DNA from 3 places in the Rhizobium sp. SU303 genome. Region 3 is predicted to be linked to each of the others. Evidence: riboswitches for the same ligand, from Rfam matches in the RefSeq annotation. Region 3 holds a riboswitch; each other region holds the start of a gene.
The links. Region 3 has a riboswitch for thiamine pyrophosphate ahead of thiM (hydroxyethylthiazole kinase). Riboswitches for the same ligand answer to the same signal wherever they lie in the genome.

Region 1: it holds a riboswitch for thiamine pyrophosphate, as region 3 does, so the genes downstream of both, RlegSU303_RS21100 (YkoF family thiamine/hydroxymethylpyrimidine-binding protein) here and thiM (hydroxyethylthiazole kinase) in region 3, are expected to answer to the same signal.
Region 2: it holds a riboswitch for thiamine pyrophosphate, as region 3 does, so the genes downstream of both, thiC (phosphomethylpyrimidine synthase ThiC) here and thiM (hydroxyethylthiazole kinase) in region 3, are expected to answer to the same signal.

The regions. Positions count from the first base shown of each region.
Region 1 is NZ_CP088095.1:4,280,383-4,282,644, reverse strand. Features, by position in the region: gene RlegSU303_RS21105 (ABC transporter permease) at 1-759, opposite strand, end outside; gene RlegSU303_RS21100 (YkoF family thiamine/hydroxymethylpyrimidine-binding protein) at 772-1,380, opposite strand; TPP riboswitch at 1,371-1,484, opposite strand; gene soxR (redox-sensitive transcriptional activator SoxR) at 1,795-2,259, shown strand.
Region 2 is NZ_CP088096.1:410,526-412,787, reverse strand. Features, by position in the region: gene RlegSU303_RS26505 (helix-turn-helix domain-containing protein) at 1-177, opposite strand, end outside; TPP riboswitch at 800-911, shown strand; gene thiC (phosphomethylpyrimidine synthase ThiC) at 1,005-2,262, shown strand, end outside.
Region 3 is NZ_CP088097.1:334,675-336,936, forward strand. Features, by position in the region: gene thiE (thiamine phosphate synthase) at 1-248, opposite strand, end outside; gene thiM (hydroxyethylthiazole kinase) at 245-1,048, opposite strand; TPP riboswitch at 1,099-1,195, opposite strand; gene RlegSU303_RS30530 (hypothetical protein) at 1,287-2,262, opposite strand, start outside.

The DNA of each region.
Region 1 (2,262 bases), on a different replicon from region 3:
GATCATCAGCGTCGCTCCGAAGAGGCAGAGTGTCAGCACGGCGCTGACGACGACGGCGGCGAGCACGAGATCGGGACGGAAATTGTTCTTGGCGTTGAGAATATAGATGCCGAGGCCGCGGGCGGCACCGGCATATTCGGCAAAGATCGCGCCGACGACGGCATAGGTGATCGAGATCCGCAGGCCCGCGAAGAAATAAGGCAGCGAGGAGGGAAGCCGTGCCAGACAAAAAATGCGCCAACGGCTCGCCTTCATCGAATTCAGCAATTCGGCGATGTCGCGGTCGGTCGATTCATAGCCCTGCAGCAAGGCGACGAGCAGCGGGAAGAAGGTGACGAGCGCCACCAGCAGGATCTTCGGCAACAGGCCGAAGCCGAACCAAAGGACGACGAGGGGCGCGATCGCCACCAGCGGCAGGGTCTGGCTGGCGATGAAGATCGGCAGCAATGCCCGGCGCATGAAGGGCACGAAATCCATGAGGATCGAGGCGGCAAAGGCGAAGGCCAGCGACAGGGCGAAACCTCCGAGTGTCGCGCCGAGCGTGGGCCAGGTATTGGCAATCAGTCCCTCGCGGTTCAGCCAGCCCTGCATGACGATGCGCGAAGGCGCCGGCAGGATGGATGGTTTGATGCCGGAGAGATCGACATAGAGTTCCCATGCCGCCAAAAAGGCGCAGCCGGCAAGCAAGGCGGGTATGCCCCGGTAGAGAGCGGCGCGGAGCGCGGCAAGGCGCGATTCCGATGGTTTTGACGGTATCATCAGCGTTCGATTTCAAGCTTTCGTCGGGCTGTTGGCCGACACCGTGATGTCGAGGGTCACATGCCCTTCGGGTTCGCCGAAGCGAAAGAAGGCCTCACGAATGGTGGCGAACACCGCGCCGGCATCGCCAGAGAGCCTGGTGCAGAAATTTTTGGCGCGGTCGAAGGTGCCGGAGCGCTTCAGGAAGTCGATGCAGCCGTAGATCTCGTCCATATGGGTGCCGGCTCCCATGACGTAGAGCGAGAATTGCGCGGCGGTCGGTTGTCTGGTCTCGGCGGTGGTTTCAACGGCGGCAAGTGCGGCTGTTATACGCTCGGCAAGCGGCTCCGCCTGGCCGAGGGAGGGGCTGACGCCGCAGATGGCGTCGTCGGGCTCGCCGGGGCAGCCGCGTGAAATGGCAGCGGACAGCACGCAATGCTCGCCGGTCTTCGCGGCAGCGACGAAAAGGTCGTGCATGGCGGCGAAGAGAATGTCAGGCGGGCCGACCAGCAGTGTGGAGATGTCATCGGTCTCGATGCGCAGCCGGTTGCGATAGGGATCGAGCGCCGTGACGGCATCGAGAATGATGCCGACGAAATTGTCGGACATCGGATAGAGTGACACTTGTGCGCCTGAGAACATCTGAACCTCGCTCCGCTGGCATTACCCAGATCAGCTTTGAAGGGTCCAGAGGCTTGCGCCTCACATCTCAGCCCCGGCAATACGGAGCTCCCCTGTTATTTGCGCGGAAACTATCACCGGGGTTTTCTCCCCGCAACAGCAAAATTGCGAACCCGTCCGTGCGGTCGGAATGAACCGGATGTGACGGAAAACACCCGGGCGGAGGATCTGCCCGGGTGTTCCCAATGGTTCCGTACCTGCCGGGAACGGAACCGGAGCTTCCTCCCTCAGGCGGCTAGTGCATAACCCCGAAAATCGGAATCGATTTTCGGAAAAGGATATGCGCAGATTCAAAGTGATAGAGCATCCTTAGCGGACTTTACGATTGCAGGAGCAAGGGTTATAAAACCTCAACTAATCTTGAGGTCAAGAGGCATGGATACAATTCCGGCAGCGCCGCTCGGCAAGCTCCTGACGGTCGGCGAAGTGGCGGAGCGCAGCGGCCTGGCCGTCTCGGCGCTGCATTTTTACGAAACCAAGGGGCTGATCTCGAGCATCCGCTCTCGAGGCAATCAGCGGCGCTATGGGCGCGATGTGCTTCGCCGGCTCGGCATCATCAAGGTGGCGCAGCGTGTCGGCATTCCACTTTCGGAAATCCAGGCGGCGTTCGAGTCCCTGCCGCAGGGACGCACGCCGACCGTGGCCGACTGGCAGACGCTGTCGGCGCTGTGGAAGGATGATCTCGACGCGCGAATCAGGCGGCTTAGCCTGCTGCGCGACCGTCTGACCGGCTGCATCGGCTGCGGCTGCCTGTCGATCGAAAGCTGTCCGCTGCGCAATCCCTGCGACCGGCTCGGCAAGGAAGGGCCGGGCGCGCGGCTTCTGGAGACCGAAAACTAAAGG
Region 2 (2,262 bases), on a different replicon from region 3:
TATCCTTGAGGCGTCAAAATCCGCGTCGTTCTCAAGTTCTGTCACCTCGGCCACGGTCAGACCGGTGGTTTCTGCGAGGTCGTCCAAAGAATAGCCGCGAGCCTGGCGAGCCTCTGCAAGCAGGGCGCCGATGGATGGGACAGCAGGGGATTTCGCAATCTTCGAGGCCATGTTCATGTCTTTAAGCTTCCTTCTGGCGGCCGGAAAACAAAAGGTTTCTAGTTCCACCGCTGCCGACCGCGTCCGGCAGCGGTGGATTTCTCCGATTTCCGCGGGCGCTCTTTCTAGCAGTTTGTGCGATGGAGTACAGGTCTAACGTGGTGAAGGAGTGGACGACCCTTGCCTCCGGGGGTCAACCTTTCCCTGCGATCATCATTGGCGCCCGCTAGTAGAATGACGTCTTGCTGCAATCGACATTGATCGCCGTAATCGAGTACAGGGCTTGGACTGAAGACGAGCAGCTTCGCGTGCCTCCTTTGAAATCAACATCTATCAGGTTTCCATATGTCGGGATGGAAGCGCCGTCTCAGTCGAACGCTTGCAAATCAGATCGGCGAGCCGACCGAGGATATCATGGACGACATGAATTCGACGCCAGCAAAGGACGGCTCGGGTACATAGGCTTCAACAGGTGTGAACCATCACGGCATCGAAAGATGGTAGGAAAGTAAAATCTTGCTGCCGGTATTCCATTCGTTTGATCGCGGCGACCACCCACCGATAGCCTGAGTGTCACCTGCATCCCCAAGCCATTGCAGTTGTCGCTTGACAGCTCCCTCGGCAAGCCTCTACCCTTTTTCGCATTCACCAGGGGGGTCCCGGCAAGGGGCTGAGATACTGCTATCGCGCGCAGTGACCCGTTGAACCTGATCCAGTTCATACTGGCGTAGGGACGGTGCAAGCGCTCGAGAGGTTTCGGATTCACGCGTGGAATCCGTGCCGGCGTCTTTTCATCATTCCGGCTGAGGACTGGGTCTCCAAACTCAAACTTGGAGCCTCAAACCATGAACATCGCCGCAAAGAATATCACCCCAACCGTCACCACCGGCCCCTTGCCGGCATCCAGGAAGATCTACAGTCGGGGGGACATCCATCCCGATATTTGCGTGCCGATGCGCGAAATCAGCCTGCATCCGACATCGGGCGAGCCGCCCGTTGTCGTCTACGACTCGTCCGGCCCCTATACGATCGAGGGCACCGAGATCCGTATCGAACAGGGGCTGCCCTCACTGCGACGTGACTGGGTTCTCGCCCGCGGCGACGTCGAGGCCTATAAGGGCCGCCATGTCCGTCCCGAAGACAACGGCTTTGCCAGCGGCGAAAGGCTGACGCCCGAATTCCCCGCGCTACGCCAGCCGCTGCGCGCAAAGGATGGCAGTGCAGTCACCCAGCTCTCTTATGCGCGCGCCGGCATCATCACGCCCGAGATGGAATTCATAGCCATCCGCGAAAACCTCGGCCGCAAGGCGCAGGCGGACGCCATAGTCCGCGACGGCGAAAGTTTCGGCGCCCATATTCCGGACCATGTGACGGCGGAATTCGTCCGGCAGGAAGTGGCGGTGGGTCGGGCGATCATCCCCGCCAACATCAACCATCCGGAAGCCGAACCGATGATCATCGGCCGCAATTTTCTGGTGAAGATCAACGCCAATATCGGCAACTCGGCCGTCACCTCATCGATGGCGGAGGAGGTTGAGAAGATGGTCTGGGCGGCCCGCTGGGGCGCCGATACCGTCATGGATCTCTCCACCGGCCGTAACATCCACAACATCCGCGAATGGATCATCCGCAATTCGCCGGTGCCGATCGGTACCGTGCCGCTCTATCAGGCGCTGGAGAAGGTCGAGGGCATTGCCGAGAACCTGACCTGGGAGGTGTATCGCGACACGCTGATCGAACAGGCCGAACAGGGCGTCGACTATTTCACCATCCATGCCGGCGTGCGGCTTCACTACATCCCGCTCACCGTCAACCGCGTCACCGGCATTGTCTCGCGCGGCGGTTCGATCATGGCGAAGTGGTGTCTCCATCATCACCGCGAAAGCTTCCTCTACGAGCATTTCGAGGAGATCTGCGACATCTGCCGCGCCTATGACGTCTCCTTCTCGCTCGGCGATGGCCTGCGCCCCGGCTCGATCGCCGACGCGAATGATGCGGCGCAGTTCGCCGAACTAGAAACACTGGGAGAGCTGACCAAGATCGCCTGGGCGAAAGACTGCCAGGTGATGATCGAAGGCCCCGGCCATGTGCCGATGCACAAGA
Region 3 (2,262 bases):
CCGTCGGCGCCGATGGCGATTGCCGCCTCGACGTCATCGTTGACAATGAGGAGGGCGCCGGTCCCATCCAGCGCCTGTTTCAAGGCGCGGCCGGTCTCGATCATCCTGATGGTGCCGGCATGTTTGTCGCGCAGCTGCACCATGGTCGCGCCGCCGGCAATGGCAAGGCGCGCGGTCTCGACCATGCCGATCTCCGCGCAGAGATCGGCGTCGAGGACGAGATAGAGCGAAAGGTCGAAAGCCTTCATACCACCGATATCCTTGCCCTGGCGTCAAGCGTTTCGGCGTCGAGCGCGGCCAGCGCATCGAGGAAGCGCCAGGAGAAGGAGCCGGGGCCGGCCGCTCCAAGGGCGGCTTCCTCACCGGCGATGGCGAAGGTTGCAAGTGCAGCGACCGTCGCACCAAAGATGTCCTCAGGCGCTGTCGCGGCAAAGGCGCCGACGAGGCAGGTGAGCGAGCAGCCGAGTGCTGTGACCTGAGGCATCAAGGCCGATCCGCCTTCGATGCGCACGGCCTGCTCGCCGTCGGTGACGAAATCGACGGCGCCGGTGACGGCCACGACCGCCCGCTGTCGCTCAGCCAGCCATCGCGCCGAACCTTCCGCCTGCTCGACCGGATCACGGCTGTCGACGCCCTGGCCGCGGCTCTCTCCGCCAGCAAGCGCGATGATCTCGGAAGCGTTGCCGCGGATGATGGTCGGGCGCAGGGCGAGCAGTTCGGCAACCGCATTGCGGCGGAAGGTCGTGGCATAATGGGCGACCGGATCGAGCACCCAGGGTTTGCCGGCGGATGTCGCCGCCTTCGCCGCCGCCTGCATGCCGTCAATCCATTGCGTCGACAGCGTGCCGATATTGATTGTCAGCGCGCTGGCGATCCCGGCGAATTCGCCGGCTTCTTCGGCGGCATGCACCATGGCGGGCGAGGCGCCCGCGGCAAGCAGGACATTCGCGGCGATATTCATGGCGACGTAATTGGTGATGCACTGAACGAGCGGCGGCTTCTCGCGCATCGCCTTCAGCATCGCTCCTGGTGTGGTCCTGGTCTGCATGTGGCCCCTTTCAGGCGGGGGCGGGCACGGGGCGGTTGGTGCGGGCGGTGCCGCGGCCCCGAGCGACTCCCTCCGCCGGCATTATCCGGTTCAGGTTCGAAGGGTGCTTCTCAGCCCGTCTGTCGACGAACGCCCCTGTCTCTCATCGCGCTCTTTTTCGCAGAGAACGGGACTGATGTCATCCTGAAAATGACAATTCCACGACTGACAGCGCCGTGCGTTTTTTTACGAAAGGCGATCAGCCGACGATCTTTGCCAGCAGCCGTCCGACATCCTCGTTGGCGACATTGTTATGGGCATCCGACGCCGCTGTCTTGATGATGTACTTGTCCGCCAGGAAGGTGTTGACCTTGCCGGCCTGCGGCGTGAACACGGCATCCGTATCGTCCTCGACAGCCTGTCCCGCCTTCAGGTGCTGCGGACCGTTCGCCCCCATCGCCCCGAACTCGTCGTTGGCATCGCCGATGCTCTTGGCGATATCGCGCGACAGGCGCGACGCCAGCGCATAGGCAAGCGTGCAGGCGAGATCGTTGTGGGTGTGGGTGATGCAGATCGGGCCTGTCGGTTTGCCAACGACATCGGGAAAGGCGCCGGCAAGGCCCGGCTTGATCTCCTTGGCGAAGCCATTGTGCGAGAAGGCCCCCTGCAGCAGGGTGAGCGAGAAGAATTCCAGCTTCGGGACCGGGGTGAGCCCGTTGGCTGATGCCGCGACCAGCCGGGCGCCGAAGCTGTGGCCGACGAGATGCAGGCGGATCGGCTGTTGCAGCACGAGCTTCGACAGCACGCTTTTCGTCAACGCCTCGCCGACGATGCCGGCGCGCTTCTTCATTTCGTAATAGGTCAGCTGGTTCAAAAACCGCGCCACCGCCGCTCTCGGGCCGGAGATCAGGCCCGAGACGACGTCGCCGAGCCCTTGAGCCTTGCCGACGGAGCTTTCGAGGTTAAATGTCGGCGCCGCGATGAGAGCTTCCATCAGCATTTTGGCGCTGGTGGCATCGTCCGTGGCGAGCGCAATCGGCGCTGAATCCGCTTTGAGTTCGGAATCCGTTCCCGGAGAACCGAGTGCTTCGTTGCCGTTCTTGACGAGGAAAAACGACGTCGTTTCATCGAGCGTCTTCGCTGCCGCCCGCGCCTTTTCGGCCGTTGCGGCGCCATCCGGCCCGAAGAGATCTTCGAAATCCTTCAGCACGTTTTTGAAGGCCGCATCGTCAAGA